One region of the Nitrincola nitratireducens genome, then DNA from elsewhere that is predicted to be linked to it. Evidence: predicted binding sites of a transcription regulator. Region 1 holds the regulator's gene; each other region holds the start of a gene.
The links. Region 1 encodes sigma-54, which starts transcription at its own class of promoters, with help from an activator protein. Its sites were predicted from a motif close to TGGCACNNNNNTTGCTNT; they were not measured.
Positions count from the first base shown of each region.

Region 1 (5,757 bases):
AATCACTCTTGGTCATGACACGCAAACGACTTGGGATGACTGCGATCATTAACGATGCTGGGCAGTTGCAAGGCATATACACAGACGGTGACTTACGTCGAACACTTGATTTAGAAACCAATTTAAAAACCACACCAATTTCTGAAGTTATGACGCATGGATGCACAACAATACAAGCCGGATCTCTTGCAGCAGAAGCACTCCAAATCATGCAAGAACGAAAAATAAACGCCCTACTCGTTACTGATAAAGAAGGAAAAGTCACGGGCGCCTTAAACATGCATGACCTACTTAAAGCAGGAGTCATTTAATGGGTAACTCTCTTTCAGCACAACTGACCGAACGTCTAAGACCTGTAAAACTGGTTGTTTTTGACGTGGATGGTATTTTAACGAATGGCCAATTAAATTTTTTGCCTGACGGACAAGAGATCAAATCCTTTCATACACTGGATGGCTTAGGCATCAAACTGCTGCACAAGGCAGGTATTGAAACCGCCATCATCACGGGCCGAAGCTCACCACAGGTCGAACAACGAGCCAAAGCACTCGGCATCCATTACCTAATGCAAGGCCGTGAAGACAAACTCGTTGCGCTCGAAGAGCTATGGAAGCAACACCATCATAGCGCCGCAACTACGGCTTATATTGGTGACGATCTACCCGACTTAGCGGCCATTATTACCGTCGCCTTTGGTGCATCCGTCCCGAATGGACACCCTCTTGTTCGTGCCGAAGCGGATTGGTGCACAAGCCGCAAAGGCGGAGAAGGTGCCGCTCGTGAATTCTGTGAGGTGATTTTATCTGCACAAGGAAAACTCAACGCACTGATTGATGAGTTTCGCTAATGCGTTGGACTCGCCATTTCGCACTTGCCGTCGTTATTTTATTAACCCTGATTCCTGTTTTATACTGGGGCTGGATGGGTATTAACCGACCAGTCCTTGAGGTCAGTGAACCAAATGAAGACAGAGTCGATTTTTTCATTTTAGACGGCCACCTTAAACGCTATAGTCAATCAGGTGAACTTGTCCATCAACTTTCATCACCGCTTATCGAGCATTTACCGGGTCCATCGATCACTCAGGTGACGCAACCCAAGGTAATACTCATCGGAACAGGTGATAAAGAAACGCACATTAAAGCCGACAAAGGCACGATGACGGATGACGAAAGCAAGATTGAGCTTGCAGGGAACGTCCGTGTTATTGATAATTCATCTTTTGATGCACCTAGAGAGCTAAGAACAGAAACAATGACGTTATTTCCTTCGTCACAGTACGCTGAAACCGCAGACCCTGTCATGGTTGTACAGGCATTCAGTCAGCTATCAGCCATTGGCATGCAAGCCTGGCTGGGTGAACAACGGATCGAATTGCTTTCTGAGGTACGAGGATACTATGCAAAAAGTGAGTAAACTGATAGGCCTGTTGGGAATGGTGGTTCTGAGCAGCTTAGCCTTTGCACTTCCTGAAGATCGAAACCAGCCTATTCATGTTAGCGCTGATCAGGCCAGTTTAAATGAGGCTACAGGTGTTTCTGTCTATTCGGGCAATGTTGAAATCAAACAAGGCAGCATGATCCTCAAAGGCAGTCGTGTCGAACTTCATCGTGACAACCAAGGAAGCATTGCTCGGATCGTATCCTCTGGCAATCCAGCGGAGTTTCAACAGCAATCTGTAGCAAGCCAACCTGTAACACGCGCCTATGGCAATCAAATGGACTATCGTATCCCCACACAACTCATTACCATCACGGGCAATGCTCAAGTTCAACAAGCCAATGACCGCTTTACAGGACAGCGTATTGTTTACAACATGGATAAATCGATTGTAGATGCATTCGGTAGCGAGCAACCTGGTGGTCAACGCGTCGAAATGATCATTCAACCTAGGTCCAACAATTGATATGATCACGCTTGAAGCACAACATTTAGCTAAGTCGTATAAACGTCGACAGGTCGTGCGCGATGTGTCCTTACATCTTAAGCAAGGTGAAATTGTAGGACTCCTTGGCCCTAACGGTGCTGGAAAAACAACCTGCTTTTATATGATTGTTGGTTTGATCAACGCAGATCAAGGCGCTATTTTAATTGATGAAAAAGATATTACCCGTTTACCGATGCACGGGCGCGCACGCCTTGGCTTGGGCTACTTGCCACAAGAAGCCTCCGTATTCAGGAAACTATCGGTTGCTGAAAACATCTTGGCTGTTTTACAAACGCGAAAAGATCTTAACTCATCTCAGCGCAAGGCAATGCTTGAAAGCTTGCTAGAAGAGTTTAGTATTACGCATATACGTGACAGTTTAGGCATGTCCCTATCTGGTGGAGAGCGTCGACGTGTTGAAATCGCGCGAGCGTTGGCAACCGAACCTGCGTTTATTTTGCTTGATGAACCCTTTGCGGGTGTTGATCCAATATCGGTTAGCGATATAAAGCAAACGATCAAGCATCTACAATCTAAAAATATCGGCGTGTTAATCACGGACCACAATGTCCGTGAAACACTTGATATATGTGAACGAGCATACATTGTTTCGGAAGGTCATATCCTTGCAGAAGGCCACCCATCTGACATAATGGCAAATGAACAGGTTCGACAAGCCTATCTTGGCGAGCAGTTCAGGCTCTAAACATTAATCCGTATCCTTCAACTGAGTGATATATCTGGCATATGAAGCAAGCCTTACATTTAAAAATCGGCCAGCACCTCACCATGACGCCGCAATTGCAGCAGGCTATTCGCTTATTGCAATTATCGACGTTGGACCTACAACAAGAGATACAACAAGCGCTGGAAAGCAATCCGCTGCTTGAAATCAGCGAAGATGATACGGATACGGATATCCCAGTCCATTTAAGTTCGGACAACCAACGAGAGCTGAGCACAGAACCCTCCTCAAATGACCGTGAAGAGGTGGTTGAGCATGAAGCGGAAGCTGAGCACGATTGGAACGATCAAATACCTGAAGACCTCCCCACAGACAGCAGCTGGGAAGATACCTTTCAGCATCAAAGTTCAGGGAGCAGTTCTGACAGCGAATGGGCCGACAATGAAAACGACTCTCGTGAAGACACGCTGCTTGATCATTTAAATTGGCAGTTAAATTTAACACCTATGTCCGATGCGGATCGCCTGATTGCTGAAGCGATAATTGAGGCCATTGACCCTGATGGATATCTGCAGGTTAGTGTTGATGAACTCATGGAGCAATTCGTTGCTCAATTCCCCGATATCTTCAGTGATATTGACCTTGATGAAGTCATCGCCGTGTTACACAGGGTTCAACAATTTGACCCCCCTGGCGTTGCGGCACGTGATTTGAGCGAGTGTTTAAGCATTCAGATTAAACAATTACCAGACACTCTGCCTTGGAGAGAAACGGCTTTAAAGTTAGCGAATGAACATCTCCAACTCTTAGGGAATCATGACTACAAAGCGCTAATGCGCAAGCTGCGCTTGAACGAAGAAGACTTGTCGTCGGTCATCGAGATCATTCAGTCACTCAATCCAAAGCCCGGTGCCAGCATTGCTTCCAGTCAATCTGAATATGTCATACCTGATGTTGTCGTTCGCAAAGTCCAAGATCAATGGATTGTCTCGCTAAGCCCAGAGACATCACCGAAGCTTCAGATTAATACACAATATGCCGATTTAATTCGACGAGCCGACAACAGTGCTGACAACACCTATTTGAAAAACCACCTACAAGAAGCTCGCTGGTTTCTAAAGAGCCTAATGAGTCGAAACGAGACCTTATTAAAAGTCGCAACAGAAATCGTCGAGCGCCAAAAAGACTTCTTAGAAATGGGTGAAGAGGGCATGAAACCGATGGTCCTTCATGATATTGCTGAGGCCGTCTCTATGCATGAATCCACCATTTCACGTGTCACCACTCAAAAATTCATTCATACTCCTCGAGGTATTTTTGAATTGAAATATTTTTTCTCAAGCCAGGTGAACACGGCTGATGGAGAAGGCGCATCTTCAACAGCTATCCGAGCTCTGATTAAAAAGCTTGTTACAAGTGAGAATACCGCCAAGCCTTTAAGCGATAATAAAATTGCACAACTCTTAATGGAGCAAGGTATCAATGTTGCCCGTCGAACCGTAGCAAAATATCGTGAAGCTTTAGGTATTCCACCTTCTAATGAGCGTAAGCGTCTGCTTTAATTATAATAGATAGGTACGAGCCATTTCGTACCCTTACCAAGGAGACAACCCATGCAGATCAATATTACTGGCCACCATGTAGAATTGACTGAATCCCTAAATGACTACGTTCACACTAAATTTGAGCGTCTTGAACGTCATTTTGATAACATTACCAATGTTCAAGTCACACTGAGTATTGAAAAACAACGCCAGAAAGCGGAAGCTACAATGCACCTCGCCGGTGGTGAAGTGTTTGCGCAGTCCGAAAATGAAGATATGTATGCGGCGATTGATGCTTTGGTCGATAAACTTGACCGACAAGTTATTAAGCATAAAGAAAAAATGAAATCCCATAAATAAAGACGATTTAGTAATTATCATGCCTATTTCCGAGCTACTGACCGAATCAAGAACCCTTTGTCATATTGACGCCATCAGCAAAAAAAGGGTTCTTGAACTTGCCAGCCAAACCCTAGCTGAGCAAGCAAGCGGATTAGATGCTGAAGACATCTTCAGCGGTCTTTTAAACAGAGAGCGTCTCGGTAGCACTGGCATCGGCGACGGTGTGGCTATTCCACACTGTCGCTTGGCAGGTTGCACAGAGGCCTTAGCACTGCTCATGACCCTCCAATCAGCTGTCGATTTCGACGCCATCGATAACCGACCCGTTGATATTATTTGCTGCTTACTGGTTCCGGAAGATGCTGCCAGCGAACACTTACAAACCTTGGCAACTTTAGCGGAATTGTTCAGCCAATCCAACGTGCGTGAATTGCTGAGAAGCAGTGAAGACAAACAAACCCTCTTTCAGAATGTTATTCAGTCACTTGGGGAGTCGACTGAGTGAAGTTAGTCATTCTGAGTGGGCGTTCGGGCTCCGGAAAAAGTACAGCACTTCAAGCACTGGAAGACATTGGTTTCTATTGCATTGATAACCTTCCAGCACTTTTGCTGCCCGAGCTCATTCAACAAATGCTCATTGCACCGGATCGCCCCGATAAGCTTTCCGTCAGCATTGATGCACGTAATTTGATCAGCAATCTTTCACAAGTTCCCACAGTGCTCAACACACTTGCCGGGATGGACGATCTTGTCTATGAGATCATTTACTTAGATGCATCCGAAACGACCTTACTGAAGCGTTTTAGCGCTACCCGTCGTAAACATCCCCTAACCAACTCACACGCTGGTTTACAAGAAGCGCTTTATCAGGAGCAGCGTTTACTCGAACCTATTGCAACCTTAGCGGACATTCGTATCGATACAACCCGACTCAGCCTCTACGAACTGAGGGACAGTATTAAACTGCGGGTTGCCAATCGCAAAGAACAAACATTATCCTTACAGTTTGAATCCTTTGGCTTTAAACACGGACTGCCCTTAGATCTAGACTTCACATTTGATGTGCGCTCCCTACCCAATCCTTACTGGGTACCTGAGCTACGCCAATACACAGGTAATGACCCGCAAGTTATCCAATTTCTTGAGCAGTCTCCTGATGCTATCGATATGATCCATGATATTGTATATTTTCTGGAGCGATGGCTACCCAAAATTAAGCAGGATAACCGCAGCTACTTAACTGTCGGTATAGGTTGCAC
Region 1 covers NZ_AONB01000001.1:57,431-63,187, reverse strand. The annotation lists gene D791_RS00305 (KpsF/GutQ family sugar-phosphate isomerase) at 1-311, shown strand, start outside; gene D791_RS00300 (KdsC family phosphatase) at 311-847, shown strand; gene lptC (LPS export ABC transporter periplasmic protein LptC) at 847-1,416, shown strand; gene lptA (lipopolysaccharide transport periplasmic protein LptA) at 1,409-1,906, shown strand; gene lptB (LPS export ABC transporter ATP-binding protein) at 1,908-2,633, shown strand; gene D791_RS00280 (RNA polymerase factor sigma-54) at 2,675-4,174, shown strand; gene hpf (ribosome hibernation promoting factor) at 4,226-4,516, shown strand; gene D791_RS00270 (PTS sugar transporter subunit IIA) at 4,536-5,003, shown strand; gene rapZ (RNase adapter RapZ) at 5,000-5,757, shown strand, end outside.

Region 2 (5,757 bases), on a different contig from region 1:
TCACGCTTCGGTGATTGCTTCCAAGGTGACTTGTGCGAGTTCAGAGTGACGGTGCAAGCGTGCTTCCATGCGTTTTCGTTCGCTAATGTCTCGGATCAGCGCACTGTATTGTATACCTTCCTCGGTGGGGCTCGCTGAGGTGGTTACTTCAATAGGGAAGGGAAGAGATAGGTCGTTTTTAAACCCCACGAGTTCATGTGGGCCTTCATCTGGACTGCTGGCGAGTGTTACGAATAGATCATTTAAATGCGTGGCAGGAAAAAACTGGCGCGAGTCTTCATGCAACAGTAATCCGCTCGGTGAGCCAATGATGTCCTGAGCCGACCGTCCAAAAATCACTTCAGCCCCTGGGTTGGCGCTGGTGATAATGCCCTTATTTGAAAAGGTAATAATGCCGTCTTGCATATCCCTGACAATCAAGCGTGTGCGCATAATCATGCGATTGAGGTTCGACATCACACGATTGTATTGTGCTGCTATTTGTCCAACTTCGGTAAAGGGTTCAACCGGAACACGCTGTTTTAAGTCACCCGTGCGTTCTTGCTCTTGCATGCTCGATAACAGTTCGCTTAATTCTGTACGGGCACCGTGCTCTGAAAAATTCAGACCTTGGTGCTCGGCGTCTAAACTGACACGCAAAGGTGTGAGGCGCTTAAGTAGCTGCAATACTAAATAAGACGTTGGAAAAACAAAGAGTGCGCACGCCGCAATGCCAATAAGCTGGATGCCTATCCATTCAAACCGACTGAAGGGCTCGCCTAACGCATCTAAGTGGCCGAAAAGCGCCACCGCCAGAGTTCCCCAAATACCGGCTGCAAGATGAACAGGGACGGCTGAAATGGCATCATCAAGTTGGTAACGCAGCATTAATCGGTCGGTCATGAACATGACGAAGGCACCAATGGCACCAATCAGTGCAGCATGAGGTGTCGAAACTAAGTGGCAACCAGCGGTGATGGCGACCAGTCCGGCTAACGTGCCATTAATGGTGAGGCTTGTACTGCGAACCTTCTCTTTTTCGGCATTTGATAAAATCATGGCCATCATTCCACCCGCACAAGCCGAGATGATGGTGTTGACAATAATGCCTGCAATTTTTTCGTTGAACTCTAAGGTGCTGCCACCATTAAAGCCAATCCAACCAATCATGAAAAATAACATACCCAGAATGGCCAAAGGGAGATTGCTGCCGGGTATCTCCTGAGGTTTACCCTGAACAAAGCGTCCCGTGCGTGGCCCAATCACGATGACGGCTGCCAGTGCCACCCATCCTCCTAAACTGTGGACAACGGTGCTGCCCGCAAAATCCGTAAACCCCAGTGCCTCCAGCCAGCCAGATGTCGGGTTAATGGCACCACTCCACGCCCAGTGTCCAAACGTGGGGTAAAGAATCAAGCTAATGAGGGCGGTAATGAGAACGTAGACTTGAAAACGGCTGCGCTCAGCAATGGCGCCCGAGACAATCGTTGCTGCGGTGGCGCAAAAGGTCAGCTGAAACAGAAAAAAGCTGGCATGCCATAAACTATCATCAGTAAAGTCAGCCGCTAACCAGCGCAGATCAAGTGACCAGGCATCGTGTTGGCCAAACATAATGGTAAAACCTAGTAGCCAGAAGAGAAGTGCTGCAACAATTAAATCGAATGCATTTTTTAACGCTACATTGATGGCGTTTTTACTGCGCGTAAGACCTGATTCTAGGCACAGAAAACCGCCTTGCATCATTAAGACCAAGACGGCGCCAATCATAATCCATAACGCGTCGAGTGCACTCTTATCTATCACAAATCGGCCCCCGTTTTTTGTCCTGCCCTAAATGAGTGCGCTGAGAAAAACAGAGGTACTTCAAACAGGGAGTTAAGATGCTATTACTTGACCAGTATCTTAACTACTGCAGGAGTTGTGCCATAAAACAAAGGTTTAGTAGATAAGGACCACTTTTGAGTTTATTAAAGACGACGAACTTTAAAACTACGGCCCTTGATTTTGCCCTGTTTTAAAAGCTCAAGAGCACGTGGTGAGACTGCACGCTCTATGGCCACATAGGCCGAGAAATCAGTGACATTGATTTTTCCAATCGCATCGCCTGTGAGCTCACCAGAGGCGGTTAGAGCGCCTAAAATATCGCCAGGTCGGAGTTTGTCTTTCCGTCCTCCTGCAATGCATAAAGTGGTCATTTTAGCGGGTTCGGGCACCTTATCGGGAGAGGGGGAAGCCAGAGGTTTAAGCGCTTTGATTGCTTGCGTTTGCAACTCTTCGATGCGCTTTAAACGATAGGTTTCACGGTCTGAACACAGGCTAATGGCCATCCCTTGACGTCCGGCTCGTCCTGTGCGGCCAATGCGATGGGTATAGACGGCAGGGTCAGCGGGTAAGTCAGCATTAATGACTAGGTCGACACTGTCAATGTCTAAGCCACGAGCGGCTACATCTGTTGCAAACAAATAGCGGCAGCTGCCATTGCTGAAGCGAATGAGGACTTGATCACGATCTCGTTGCTCTAAATCACCATGTAACGCTAGGCTTTTAAGTCCATAGTTACGGAGTGCGGCCACCATATCGCTGCAGGTTTGCTTGGTGTTGCAGAAAATAATCGCAGCTTCAGGGGCGAAGTGTTGCAACAGTGCGGCAAGTGTCTCTGTTTTGTCTTGATTTTTGTATGTGATATAGGCTTGTTCGATGGTGCTGTCATCATGTTGGCTTTCGACACTGACACGCAGAGGGTCAAATTGATAAGCCGCACTCATTGCCTCAATCGTGTCTGGATAGGTAGCCGAAAAAAGAAGTGTTTGGCGTTTCTCGGGTGTCGCGCCAATGATAAAACGAATATCGTCTTCAAACCCCATGTCGAGCATGCGGTCAGCTTCATCGAGAATCAGGGTGTGCAAGGACTCAAGGTTAAGCGTTTGTTTGCGTAAATGATCGCGTAAACGTCCAGGCGTACCAATGACGATATGAGCCCCGTGTTCCAGTGAGCCAATTTGAGGGCCAATGGGTTGTCCGCCACAAATGGAAACAATTTTAATATTATCAAGGTAGCGTGCAAGTTTTCGAAGCTCTGTGGCGACCTGCGTCGCTAATTCACGAGTTGGACATAAAATTAGACCCTGTACTCCGAAAAAGCGAGGATTGATTTTTTCCAATAGACCGATACCAAATGCGGCTGTTTTACCGCTACCTGTTTGGGCTTGAGCGATGATGTCTCGACCTTGGAGTATGACGGGTAAGCTTTGCTGCTGAATGGGCGTCATGGCGGTGTAGCCCATTTGAGCGAGATTCTCTAAGGCTTTAGGGGGTAGCGGGAGTTGGGCAAAATCTTCAGGTTTCACAGGATGTCCACATTTTAAATTTGAGTGGGAATTATAGCATGCGCTGAGTGCTGTGCGTGAAGGCTATGATCATCGAACATGAACCTTCTGATTTCTTCCTCCACAGATTGACGACATCTGAAGGGCGGTTAGGCGTTTGACATTTAGATCAAAGCTCATTAGCATAACCTCACTCTTAGGGGAGTAATCTCTTGGTATTTCGTTGCCAAGGCGTCAGCCAACATACTTGAGCCACATGCTTATGGTTGCCGCGCTCAGTGATTCATGCAGTGAGATTGATGAGACCTAAGGTATTAATACACCTACCGGGGCCGGACGTGTATTCATACCTTATGGTTAATCGTCTGGCCCCTGGTGTCATCATGGAAGCGTTTTTGTTCTCAACCCTTGCCGTTGCTTTAGCCGAAGTGGGCGATAAAACCCAGCTTCTTTCCTTGTTATTAGTGGCTAAATTCCGTAAACCTTGGACCATTTGTTGTGCAATCTTAGTTGCAACTCTGATTAACCATGGTGCATCGGCTCTATTTGGCGATTGGCTGTCGAATCTTTTGTCGGGCAATTGGGCAATTTTGCTGTTAGCGATAGGCTTCTTTGCCATGGCCGCCTGGATATTGATTCCCGATGAAGAGGAAGATGTGGGCCAACAGTATGCGCGTTGGGGGGCATTTGGAGCGAGTTTTGTCTTATTTTTCCTAGCGGAAATAGGCGATAAAACACAGATCGCCACCGTTATGCTGGCCATTAAGTATGAAGCGATTGTAGCGGTGACGCTCGGAACAACACTTGGCATGATGTTAGCGAATGTGCCGGTTGTGTTTGCAGGGCAATGGCTACTGGAACGTCTAAATTTCACAGTGTTTCGTCGAATTGCTGCAGGTGTTTTCGTATTGATGGGAGTATCGCTATTGGTGTCTCTGATTCTCTAGTACGCTCGAATATATAGGCTGATGGTCATTCAGGGCTGATGACGCTCAACATGCCCCCACTCTCGATTTGACCAAGGTGAGAGTGGGTGGCTTGTGCAGATTAACGCGGAGGATCGATCTGGTCACCGAGCGTATTGTTGACGCGATACCATCCGGCAATACTGTATCTGTCTCGATAGGCTGTGAGCACTTCATGTGGAAAACGGTCGCTTAAAAAACACACCAAGGTTCCAGATTCAGGGAGAACGCATTCAATGGGTGTGTCACCTGTTTCAGGGTAAAGGATCAGTTCACCACCTTCATCTTTTTGCCAATCTTTATTCAAATAGACCACGGTGGTCAGCACCCGGTTGGTGCGTCCTTTGAACGCATCAACATGGCGTTTGTAGAAGGCGCCAACAGGATAATGCGCAAAATGCGCTTCATAATCAAACAATCCCATAAAAAGACGTTGATTGAGGGCTGAGCGAAGGGTATCCATCCAGTTGAGATAGGTGTTTTCGGTAGGGTTGTTTTGACTCAGCCAACGAATTTGATCTCGTCGTATTTGGGTGTTGATTTGATGATCTTGTTCTCGACCAATGCCGGCTCGTTTAAAATCCTCATCATCAAGTTCTTGAATACGGGAGCGTAACTGACAACAGAGTTCAGCCGGGACGCCTTGGTGCAAAATGGCATAGCCACGATCGACGAGTTCGTCGGCCAGAGTATCGAAAAAGGCAGTGTGTTGATTCATGAAAGTGTGACCGAACATAGAGTGACAGAGCGCGATTTATACACTGAAGTCGATGTTGGGTCACGTGTTTTTATGACTGTATGATTTCAAGTGGAAACGCATTGCCAGCAAGATCATCTTCGATCAACTTCATGACCAGATCGCTGCGTAAACGACCCGCTAATTGCAGTGCTTTAATTTCAGAAAGCGTTAGCCAGTGGCAGGCGATGATGTCTGGATCCAAAGGGGTGGATAGGTCTTCTAAAGCATCTGCTCTAAAACCAAAGCGGTAATAGACCTTTTCAGGATGAAGGGTTAAAAGGTAGATGCCGATTAGATGTTTGGGTTTTACGCGCCAAGCGGTTTCTTCTTGGACTTCTCGTATGCAGGCGGCTTCAGGTGTCTCACCTGCTTCAATGTGGCCTGCGGGTTGATTGAATACGCTGTTGTTGGGGTTGCCTTCTTCGACCATTAGATAACGATCATTTCGGCGAATTAATGCAGCGACGGTAACATGGGGTTGAAAGGCCATTGATGCTTTCCTTAATATCTATCTTGTGAAAAGTCTGTCATCCTGCTGTACGCATTTTTCGTTATAAAAGATGAACCTTGATTGACATGAATGCTCCGTCGAAGATACAACTGTCATATTAGTTCATAATCATAGGTCTATAATAATAGGATACGAAGGATGAGCCTATGACCATTTTCACCGAATCGCCCCTATCAGACCCCTTTAGTTCGGCATACAGCGACCAGATGCCAGAGTTTACGGCCTCCAGTGTACGCT
Region 2 covers NZ_AONB01000009.1:52,552-58,308, reverse strand. The annotation lists gene D791_RS20360 (EAL domain-containing protein) at 1-4, opposite strand, end outside; gene amt (ammonium transporter) at 1-1,782, opposite strand; gene dbpA (ATP-dependent RNA helicase DbpA) at 1,947-3,326, opposite strand; gene D791_RS09510 (TMEM165/GDT1 family protein) at 3,689-4,252, shown strand; gene D791_RS09505 (2OG-Fe(II) oxygenase) at 4,353-4,988, opposite strand; gene D791_RS09500 (NUDIX hydrolase) at 5,059-5,499, opposite strand; gene D791_RS09495 (alpha/beta hydrolase) at 5,667-5,757, shown strand, end outside.
Region 2: the regulator sigma-54 is predicted to act here: its motif matches at 1,888-1,905, upstream of amt (ammonium transporter).

Region 3 (5,757 bases), on a different contig from region 1:
CCTTTGGGCAAGAAATTGGGGATGCTGAATGAGCGATCCGACGGATAATACGCCACTAATGGGATACCGTCTTCTGCATCACGTTGAAGCCGCTGAGCATAGTGTTGCGTCACAGCCACCATCTCACTTATTTCGGCTCGATCAGCAAACCCTGCGCCCTTTTTCTTACGCGTTAGCGCCCAACTTAACGTGCCTTCAACACTGGGATCTTCTGCACGAATTTCAAGTGAGCAATGATCAGCGCCCTCTTTTAGGTCACTTATCGGAAACATCTTGCCATTCAGTTTGTCATTCTTTAGTCGTGAAGAAAACCAGGTCAGCCCATAGGCCAAGGCACGCATAGCGGCCGACTTACCTGTGCCGCTGCTACCACTAAGCAAGGTCACACGACCCGAGTCTTCTAAATACGCAGGCATTGTCACGTTTAACTGGCTCAAGCCTGCAATGTTCTCCAATCGGAAGCCAACTATTTTCATACAACACCTCTAAACACGACCGACTTTAGATACGCTAACGCTATATGTAATACTCTGATTAAACCCAAAAGTACACCCAAAAGCCTTATCGAAATACGGACATTTTAAATACACCATGCTCATCAAAGACTTACTCTACCCCTTGTACCTTAGTCTCTAGAATTAGCCAGAGCAAGCCTCGCCCTATTATCGAGCGCCATTAAAATCTTTTTCGCACCAACACAGGGCAAGCCTCTTTATCAACATCCCCCTCCTGCACACCTTAATCAGGTTCACAACCTTCAATTACAGGGGGTTTGAAGAATTGGCACACTTAATGCTGTATCACAGCAAACCTTAAACCAGATAGGATTTGACCGATGAAACAGATGAACAAGAAACTGGCCACTGCAACCTGTGCTCTCGCTCTGTCAATTGCGGCAATCACCGCTCAAGCCTCCGACACTATTAAAGTCGGCGTATTGCACTCACTATCCGGCACCATGGCTATCAGTGAAACCACACTGAAAGACACCATGCTGATGCTGATTGAAGAGCAAAACAAGCAAGGTGGCGTTTTAGGCAAACAGTTAGAAGCCGTTGTAGTGGACCCTGCGTCGGATTGGCCACTGTTCGCAGAGCGTGCACGTGAGCTGCTTGAGCGTGATAAAGTCGCGGCTATTTTTGGTGCATGGACATCTGTTTCACGTAAATCTGTTTTACCCGTTGTTGAAGAGCTTAACGGACTGTTGTTTTACCCCGTTCAGTACGAAGGTGAAGAGTCGTCTAAAAACGTTTTCTATACAGGTGCCGCACCTAACCAACAAGCCATCCCTGCTGTTGACTACTTAATGAATGAGCTGGGTATTGAGCGCTGGGTACTGGCTGGGACCGATTATGTCTACCCACGCACCACCAACCGCATTCTTGAAGCCTACTTGAAATCCAAAGGGGTTGCAGAAGCGGACATCATGATTAACTACACGCCGTTCGGTCATTCTGATTGGCAGACCATCGTTTCTGACATACGTCGCTTTGGTGGTGAAGGCAAGAAAACAGCCGTTGTATCCACCATTAACGGTGACGCAAACGTACCCTTCTACCGTGAGTTAGGTGCGCAAGGCGTCTCTGCAGAAGATATCCCAGTCATTGCCTTCTCTGTTGGTGAAGAAGAACTGTCCGGTATTGATACCGCGCCTCTGGTCGGGCACTTGGCAGCTTGGAACTACTTCATGAGCATCGACACCGAGGCGAATGACGAGTTTATCGATACTTGGCATGCGTTTACGGGTGACACCAACCGCGTAACCAATGACCCAATGGAAGCGCACTACATCGGCTTTAACATGTGGGTTGAAGCGGTAAACAAAGCAGGCACGACGGATCCATCAGCCGTCCAAGAAGCCATCATCGGTGTCACAGTGCCCAATTTGACGGGTGGCTATGCGGCGATGATGCCAAACCATCACATCACCAAACCTGTCTTTATCGGTGAAATCCAGTCCGATGGTCAGTTTGAAGTGGTTTGGCAAACGCCTAGCACCGTTGTTGGCGATGCGTGGTCTGACTTCTTAGAAGGTTCTAAAGATATTATTTCAGATTGGCGCAAGCCTCTCTCGTGCGGTAACTACAACGTAGTCACCAAAACCTGCTCAGGTCAGAACTTCGAATAATCGCAAGTGTACTTCGCTGCATGCAACCTCTGCATGCAGCGACTTCTCGCTCCACTTTTCTGGGATATTCAATTATGAAAAGCCGGATTAAGCACCTAATGTGCGCTTTAGGCCTGCTGGTTCTCCTGCTCTGTGCTGTACAACCTGCATTTGCCAAATCTGACGACCCTGTGCTTCTTGAGTTGCAGACGCTGTTGATCTCATCGAATAACCAAGACCGAACAAAAGCCATTGAGCTTTTGACACAGTCACAACATGAATTGGCCTTCGATATTTACGGTTTACTGCTAGAGGGCAAGTTCTTTTTTAACCGCACGGATAACCAACTTTATTTAGTGGATCGTGCCGAGGCGGGACAAAGCGCCTTACATTTTCTGGATGAACGTGATGTTGTCATTGAGCGCCCTCGGGATTTTCGCCGTGTTGCCCTCAACAATGCACAACGCACGCAGATTCGCCGAGTCATGGCTCAAACAGGCTTAACAGCAGACTCCAGCAAAACTCGAATCAAAGCGGTACGACAAATGATGGGCGATCCAGATCCAGAAGCCCTAAGTCTGATTCGTGCGGCCTACACCTCAGAAACAAATGACAAAGTCCGTGATCTGATGGCGGTTGCGATTGCCATTGACACCCTCACACAGACAGATGAAGCCGCTCAGCGAGATGCCATTGACACCTTAGCCGCTTCGTTAGAACCGCGTGCGCGCAACGCCTTAAACCAATTTGTCAGCCAAACCGAGAATGCTTCCTTAAAAGAATTGGCGGAAAAAGGGCTGATTGGCATTGAACAAAAGATCAAATTTTACAAAGGCCTCGAAACCGTTTACTTCGGACTTAGCCTAGGCTCTGTCCTAGTCCTCGCCGCTATTGGCTTAGCAATCACCTTTGGTGTGATGGGCGTGATTAACATGGCCCATGGCGAGTTAATCATGATTGGTGCTTACACCACTTTTGTTATTCAACAGTTAATGCCTAACCACATCGGTCTGTCTGTTTTGGTTGCCATACCCGCGGCCTTTGTCGTATCCGGTCTTGTGGGTATTGCCATTGAACGTGGCGTCATACGCTTTTTATATGGCCGTCCATTAGAGACACTGCTGGCAACCTTTGGTATCAGCCTTGTTCTGCAACAGGCTGTGCGCACCATTTTCTCACCCTTGAATAAAACCGTCGAAACACCTTCGTGGATGAGTGGCATGCTGGAATTTAACCCAGTGTTCGCCATCACCCTCAACCGTTTGTACATCATTATTTTTTGCTTATTGGTTTTCTTCGCGCTCTTAATGATTCTGAAACGCACAGCCTTAGGTTTGCAGGTCCGTGCCGTGTCTCAAAACCGTGCAATGGCGCGTGCCATGGGCGTCCGCTCCGAACGTGTCGATATGATGACCTTTGGCTTAGGCTCAGGGGTTGCTGGCATTGCAGGCGTGGCGCTATCACAAATCACCAACGTCGGACCCAACCTAGGACAAGCCTACATTATCGACTCCTTTATGGTGGTGGTCTTTGGCGGTGTCGGCAATATTTGGGGAACACTGGTCGCAGGGATGACACTGGGCGTTGCCAACAAAATTATGGAGCCTTGGGCGGGTGCGGTATTGGCTAAGATTTTAGTCCTCGTCTTCATTATTCTCTTTATCCAGAAAAAACCGCGCGGACTCTTTCCGCAACGCGGTCGTGCGGCAGAGGGTTAAGCCATGATGTTATGGAATCTGATTAAAGAAGATCGGGGTGGGCAGATATTGCTACTGCTACTGGCGATTGCCATTATTGCAGTCCCCATGCTCAATGCCTTACCCCCTGATCATGCCTTGCATATTCCCACCTACACGGTGGCCCTGCTCGGCAAATACTTGACCTTAGCACTCTTGGCACTGTCCGTTGATTTAGTCTGGGGCTACCTTGGTATCTTAACGCTAGGTCATGGGGCGTTCTTTGCGCTCGGTGGCTATGTCATGGGTATGTATCTGATGCGTCAGATCGGCGAGCGGGGAGTCTACGGACATCCCGAGCTCCCAGACTTCATGGTGTTCTTGAACTGGGACAGCTTGCCTTGGTACTGGACGGGCTTAGATCAATTTTGGTTCGCAGCCATCCTGATCATACTGGTGCCTGGCCTATTGGCGTTTATTTTTGGTGCCTTGGCCTTTCGTTCGCGCGTATCTGGCGTCTATTTATCCATTATCACGCAAGCCTTAACCTTCGCCCTGATGTTGGCTTTTTTCCGCAATGAAATGGGCTTTGGTGGCAATAATGGCTTAACGGACTTTAAAGATATTTTAGGCTTTAGCTTGCAAGCGCGAGAAACCAAAGTTGGGTTATTTGTCGCCTCAGCGGTTGCCTTAGCACTGGGCTATTTAATCAGTCGTGCCGTCATCCAAAGCCGACTGGGCAAGGTCTGTGTTGCCGTGCGCGATGCAGAATCGCGTGCACGCTTTTTGGGCTACCGTGTTGAAAACGTCAAGCTGTGGGTATTCACCCTATCAGCCATGATTGCTGGGGTTGCGGGCGCGTTGTATGTTCCGCAAGTCGGCATTATCAATCCGAACGAGTTTTCACCACTAAACTCAATTGAAATTGTGGTCTGGGTCGCTGTCGGTGGCCGTGCAACACTCTACGGTGCGGTTGCGGGTGCTTTGTTTATTAACTACGCCAAAACCTGGTTCACCACCGAATTACCAGATGTCTGGTTATTCGCATTGGGCGCTATTTTCGTGCTAGTCACCTTGTTTTTACCCAAGGGGATTGCCGGTCTGTTTCGTCGTAAGGAGGCCAGCGTATGAGCCAAGCACGCTTACTCGATGAAATAAAAGACAAAAACCGTGTCTTCTCGTTCATGCACACTCAACAAGCACCCACACTGAACGTCAGCAAAAACGTCCTGCTCTACTTGGAAGGCTTATCAGTCAGTTTTGATGGTTTTAAAGCCATTAATAACCTGAACCTCTACATCAATGACGGTGAGTTACGCTGCATTATCGGTCCCAATGGCGCGGGTAAAACCACGATGATGGACATCATTACAGGTAAAACCAAACCCGATACGGGGTCTGCCTGGTTTGGGCAAACCATTAACCTATTGGAGATGGATGAGCCAGCCATTGCCCAAGCAGGCATTGGCCGTAAATTCCAAAAACCCACCGTATTTGAGTTTTTGAGTGTGCGTGACAACCTGCTTCTGTCTATGCCTGAAGAGCGTAAAGTGTTTAGTATTCTGACCGCGCGCTTAACGGGTGAACAGAGTGATCGCATTGATGAAGTGTTGGAGATTATTGGCTTAAAAGAGCAAACCCTCTTGCAAGCGGGCAGCCTTTCTCATGGTCAAAAACAGTGGCTGGAAATTGGCATGCTACTGATGCAACGCCCTCGCCTCTTGTTGGTCGACGAACCCGTTGCGGGGATGACGCATCAAGAAATGGACCGCACAGCGGAGCTGCTGATTTCGCTCTCGGGTAAGCACTCAGTGGTCGTAGTCGAGCATGATATGGACTTTGTTCGTCACTTAGCGGGCAAAGATCGTACCGTGACGGTGTTGCATCAAGGCAGCGTGTTGGCTGAGGGCAGCATGGATCAAGTTCAGAATAACCGCAAAGTGATTGAAGTCTATCTGGGAGAATAAACATGAT
Region 3 covers NZ_AONB01000009.1:99,616-105,372, forward strand. The annotation lists gene D791_RS09685 (AAA family ATPase) at 1-476, opposite strand, end outside; gene urtA (urea ABC transporter substrate-binding protein) at 845-2,128, shown strand; gene urtB (urea ABC transporter permease subunit UrtB) at 2,203-3,825, shown strand; gene urtC (urea ABC transporter permease subunit UrtC) at 3,829-4,914, shown strand; gene urtD (urea ABC transporter ATP-binding protein UrtD) at 4,911-5,750, shown strand; gene urtE (urea ABC transporter ATP-binding subunit UrtE) at 5,753-5,757, shown strand, end outside.
Region 3: the regulator sigma-54 is predicted to act here: its motif matches at 782-799, upstream of urtA (urea ABC transporter substrate-binding protein).

Region 4 (5,757 bases), 250 kb from region 1:
CAAAAGGGGCGAGGACTAAGGTCGTTAGACCTGTCCAAGTAATCAAGGGCGATAAGGGTGGCTCATAGCCCGCCGCTCGGATGGTCGCAATTCCTGGCATGTTTTGCGAGGCCATGGTGACGATAAACAAGGGAATGCCCACGCTGATGAGCGCCGATAGCGAAAAACTGGGCATTGTGAACACAGGTTGTGCGATCTGCCATTCCAGCTGATTGATCGTCATCAGGCCTTGCGCCCAAGCCATGATCACACCGCCTGCCAACACCAACAAAATGGCATAGCGGGGTGCGTAACGCTTACCGACAAGATAGATGGCGAGCATCAACATTACTAGGGCAAGTTCAGATTGTGCAGATTCGAAAATCGATAAACCAAACTGAAACAGAACACCCGCAAGCATCGCATTTGCCAGTGGAATGGGGAGGTACTGCATGATTTTGGCAAACCAACCGTGATGCCCGCCAGCGTGATTAAAATGGCGCTAAACATAAACGCGGCAATGGCCTCAGGTAGGCTGACACCATTTAAACTGGTCACCAAAAGTGCAGCGCCTGGGGTCGACCAAGCCGTTAAGATTGGTGTTCTGTAATAGAGCGTCAGCCCTAGGGTCGAAATGCCCATGCCGATGCCGAGCGCAAAAAACCATGAGGTCACCTCGGCCGTAGTTGCGCCAGCCGAAGCGGCGGCCTGAAAAATGATAACCGCTGAGCTGGTATAGCCCACCAAAATGGCGACAAAACCGGACGTCAGGGTGGATAATGAAAAATCTTTAAACAACTGTGAAGTTAGAAAATAGGGAAGTTTCACGAGGGCACCTGTTTTTTGAAGGGCTGAAGGTCGCTATGCCAAACGAGTCTGTTATATTGTGCGCTATAACGCTCATTCGGTGAGCATAACACTGTGCGCTATAGCGCACAATCGGGATGAGGAGTTTTTTATGTCAGAGCCTCCAGTATTGCAGTTAGGCCAGCGCTTGCGACAACTGCGCCAAGAACGGCAATGGAGCTTGGATGAGGCCGCTAAACACACAACGGTTAGTAAGGCCATGTTGGGTCAAATAGAACGAGGAGAGTCCAGCCCAACCCTATCGACACTCTGGAAGATCGCAACTGGGTTTCATCTGTCTTTTACAGCCTTGGTAACGGACTTATCAGTTGCCTCTACTGAGCCAAATCCTAAGGCATCAAATCGCGTGATCTCTGACGATAGGGGAATAGACGTCGTCACCTTGTTTCCTTATGATCCATTGGTTGGCTTCGAGGTTATGTATTTACGATTGGAGCCTGGCAGCCAAACCCAGTCTGACCCCCATGAAGAGGGTGTTCTAGAGCATTTGATGATCTTGGAAGGTGAATTGGAGCTCTTTATCGATGGCGCTTGGATTCGGCTGAAACAAGGGGATAGAGTGAAGTTTGCAGGCGATCAGTTTCATGTGTATCGCAACTCAGGCGAGACGCCTGTCGTGTTTCATGACATTATTCATTATGCAAAATCAAGTTGTAGGTCTTAGAGGGGCGATTATGAGCAAACTCTGTTTACATCTCATCATCAGTGGCCGAGTGCAAGGTGTGTGGTTTCGGCGTTTCACACAGGAACACGCCCAGCTTAATAATGTGACGGGCTGGGTAAAAAACTTGCCGGATGGTTCCGTCGAAGCCTTGCTCTGTGGGGATGAGCAAAATGTGCGTCATGTCGAAACCTGGTTGAGTAAAGGTCCAGAGTTGGCAAATGTTGCAGACATTCAAGCACAGCAACAGGCGATGGATGAGTCCTTTACATGCTTCGAGATACGTTAATGCAGTATAGAAATATTGTTGTTTTGACGGGAGCGGGTATTTCCGCAGAGTCTGGCATTAAAACCTTCCGCGATTCGAATGGGCTCTGGGAAGAGCATCGTATTGAAGATGTGGCAACGCCAGAAGGTTTTGCTCGCGATCCTGAGTTGGTGTATCAGTTTTATAACCAGCGTCGGGCCCAATTGAAGCAGGCCGAGATTAAGCCGAATGCAGCACACTTGGCATTGGCGGAGTTTGAGCAACGCCATGTCAGTATGGGAGGACGTTTTACGTTAATTACGCAAAATGTCGATAACCTGCATCAGCGAGCCGGGAGTTTAAATATACTGACGATGCATGGCGAATTGCAAAGTGCGTTGTGTTTAACCTCGGGCAAAGCTCAGACATGGACTGAGGACTTAACGAACCAGGATCGCTGCTCATGCTGCCAGCCTCCCAGTGCCATGCGGCCTAATATCGTTTGGTTTGGTGAGGTGCCGTATGGCTTGGATGAGTGCTTTGAATGCGTAAGTGAATCCGATGTATTTATCTCTATTGGTACGTCCGGTAAGGTCTATCCCGCCGCTGGCTTTATGTCGGTGGCGAAGACTGCCGGTGCTCATACGGTTGAGCTAAATATGGAGCAAACAAGCCATACCTTTGATGAGGGAATTTATGGTCCCGCTTCAAAAGTGGTTGTCGAATATCTTAACTCCATTCGCATATAAAGGAGTCAGCGCAAGATGAGCTGTTGATCATGACAACTCATCCTGCCGCTTGAAGATTATGCTAAAACCGACGGGTTTAAGCTGTATGTGCAGGTGATCGATGCGGAGTCGATGATATGGGGCTGAATTGCGGCTAGGAGATCAGCACCTTTTGCTGCCCCTTTCAGATCAATCGACGCCGTATTCAAGGCATAGACGGTAAACACATAATGATGCAGGCGCTCATCATTCCATGGCGGGCAGGGGCCATCGTATCCAAAATATTGACCTTCCATTTGTTCATCACCTGCAAACCAGGCGGTATAGTCATTCAAACCATGATGCATGCCTTCAAGGGCGTTTGGACCGGGTTTTCCACGAGGCGTAACCCCTTGGCAATGTGTACCTTCCTGTATTTCTGAGGTGGAAGCTGGAATATTCCAAAGTAACCAATGGTAGAAATCGACGCGGGGCAAATCCTTAGGCACTGTTTGACCTTCTTTATTGACCTGATCTCCTTGGCTAGGCACATCAATATCATGACAGATAATCGCAAACGAGAGCGTACCTTCAGGCACATCGCTCCATGCTAAATGTGGATTTTCGTTATCGGATAGAGTGATGGGGCTATCTGATGCAATTTTAGCAAACGCAAATTTCTCGGGAATAGCATGACCTTCTTGAAGGCTTAAACTCGTTAACTTCATGACAAACTCCTGATGTCTTGGTATCGATTAGGATCAATTTTTTCTACGCAGGTTCATTAAATCCAGACTTGAAAGAGGTAAAGCCTACCTCAAATGTGTGGCATTTATGAGCATTTATTACGCTCTATTTTACCTTTTGTGCCCTGCAATTGGGCAAAAAGGGTTAAAATTATTCCTAATAGGAATTTAAGATTACTGTTGTTGATATATAAATCAATGGCCTGCTTAGATTGGCATACTCTGTGCTTTCATTTTAAGAATAAAAAGTTCTTCATGGTAATTTTACAGAAGTGCTTTTGTTTAACCTTGGTGAAAGCAAGTGGAGGAAGTATACCCATGGAGACAGAGTGTCAGAACCGTCTACCGAGTCAGCCAAGCTATGCGCAAAGCATACCAAAGCTGAGCTCGCGCGTTTTAATTTCGATGATCCAAGATGCAGAGCACCCCAAAGCGATAGAACTCTTATCGATGGTTAACGCCTTACCCGTGTCCAAAGTGTTGACAAACATCCAATGGGAGGCGGGTGTGATAGACCCTGTGGTAAGTGATGCCTTACACAGCACCTCTGTGGGGTCCCACTTAGCCATATGTGGGGATGAGCGTTTTATCTGGGCGTGCTGGTCTGTCGCAAGTCAAGCGGGGTGGTTAAACGATGAGATGACCTTGCTAAAAACCGAGGATGTCCGAAATCTGTACTGTGTGCACTGCGGTCATATTCAAGCAATCAGTACTCAAACCGAGGCGGAGTGTCAGTCCTGTCAGGTACAACTCTTTGTGAGAGATCATTTTTCTCAGCGTCTGGGTGCCTATATGGGGGTGTGTCTCGATGCGAATCAGCCATACGGAGGCGAGGTTAAATGATGCGTTCAATGATTGAAGTCGAAGTCACAAAAGTCAAACAGATCACCGATGTTATCCGTGAATTCACCTTATCGCCGATGACAGGGAGCTTGCCTGGTTTTTCATCAGGAAGTCATATCCAACTTCATCTTCCAACGTCTGTGCGAGTCTTGAAAAAGGCCTACTCACTCTTGAGTGATCCTGCGGATACGTCCAGTTATCGCATTGCCGTTCGTTTGCAAGAGCATTCCAAGGGTGGGTCTCGTTTTATGCATGAAAGGCTCTCGGAAGGGGATCATTTGCACATCACGCCCCCTGCGAATCTGTTTGCACCGAACTCATTTGCTCGGCATCACCTGATGATTGCAGGTGGCATAGGCATCACGCCCTTTCTCTCGTATCTTGCAGAATTTCAACGTCAATCCAAGTCGTATGAGTTGCACTATGCCTATCGCGGTGGTGTAACGGATGCTTATGTCACTGATCTTCGTCAAGCCTTCTCAGCCAAACTACACACCTATGATTCCAATCTTGAGCAACGCTTGGATTTAGATCAACTGTTGTCTAACCAACCCGTTGGGACGCACGTGTACGTTTGTGGGCCTGAGCGTTTACGCCTTGCGGTACAAGAGGCCGCGACCAAAAACGCTTGGTCACCGTCACGAATTCATTGGGAGGCCTTTGCAGGCGCTGAACCGGGTCAAGCGTTTCAGGTTGAGTTGGCACGCTTGAATAAAACCTTGGAGGTGAGTGCAGACGAAAGTTTGTTAGAGGCATTAGAAGCGTCTGGCGTTGAGATTCCAAATCTATGTCGCGGGGGTGTCTGCGGTCAGTGTGTAACGACCTATCTGGAAGGGGAGGTGGAGCATCGTGATGCATTTTTATCTCAAGCCGATCAGTCGCAGCAATTGATGCCCTGTGTGTCACGTGGCAGGTGTGGCAGCCGACTTGTGTTAGACCTTTAGGAGAATTTTATGTCTGTCGTTTTTAATCCCATCGAATCCTACCGCGACGATTTCACCTTTCGGAACACATCGAAGGCAATTAAGCGTTTCCCTTTCCCGTTTCCTGAAGATCAGTATATGTATTCAGTCAATATCGAACCGGCCTTAAAAGGGGAGGCTGGAAGTGTCTTTGAGCATTGGTTTGATATTGATGAACATTATCTGTCTGAGGTGGCAGAGCGAGCGAAGGTCTTAGAAAAGGATCCTGATCGTTGTCTAGTCATGCCTCATATGGAGTGTGCTGCTTGGGACAGCTTAGCCTTGTTGATGACGCATTTAGCCCGTGATTATCCAGAATGGTTTGAGTTGTATCAATCGGGTGATCAATGGGTTTGGGTGAATCATGCGCTGAATCTGCGGCAGGCATTCACCTATGGTGATTCTGAAACCTTGCCTTGCGAACCCTTGGAGTACATTACGCGTCAGGTGCAAGGTGACTTCGCGATTCTTGACCAGCGCGACAATAACCTATGGATGGATGCAGGCATGGTCACAGGTCCTGCCGATTGGTCGATTAAGTTTGATGCGGGCATGAACTTTACTCAGTGGCATGCCCCTGTCCCCATGGCTCATAAAATGGGCGTGTTTGATCGCGCACTTAAATACCTGATGAATATCCAGGTGGATCGACCTGTTCGCCGCTTGAACTGGACAATGACGGTCAATCCACGCCTTGATACCTCCTCCGAAACCTATCACGAATGGGGGCATGAGCGTAGCTTGG
Region 4 covers NZ_AONB01000001.1:304,129-309,885, forward strand. The annotation lists partial or broken gene D791_RS01375 (benzoate/H(+) symporter BenE family transporter) at 1-807, opposite strand, end outside; gene D791_RS01380 (helix-turn-helix domain-containing protein) at 938-1,510, shown strand; gene D791_RS01385 (acylphosphatase) at 1,521-1,796, shown strand; gene cobB (Sir2 family NAD+-dependent deacetylase) at 1,778-2,503, shown strand; gene D791_RS01395 (YbhB/YbcL family Raf kinase inhibitor-like protein) at 2,560-3,189, opposite strand; gene D791_RS01400 (dimethylamine monooxygenase subunit DmmA family protein) at 3,526-4,050, shown strand; gene D791_RS01405 (PDR/VanB family oxidoreductase) at 4,047-4,994, shown strand; gene D791_RS01410 (heme-dependent oxidative N-demethylase family protein) at 5,004-5,757, shown strand, end outside.
Region 4: the regulator sigma-54 is predicted to act here: its motif matches at 3,421-3,438, upstream of D791_RS01400 (dimethylamine monooxygenase subunit DmmA family protein).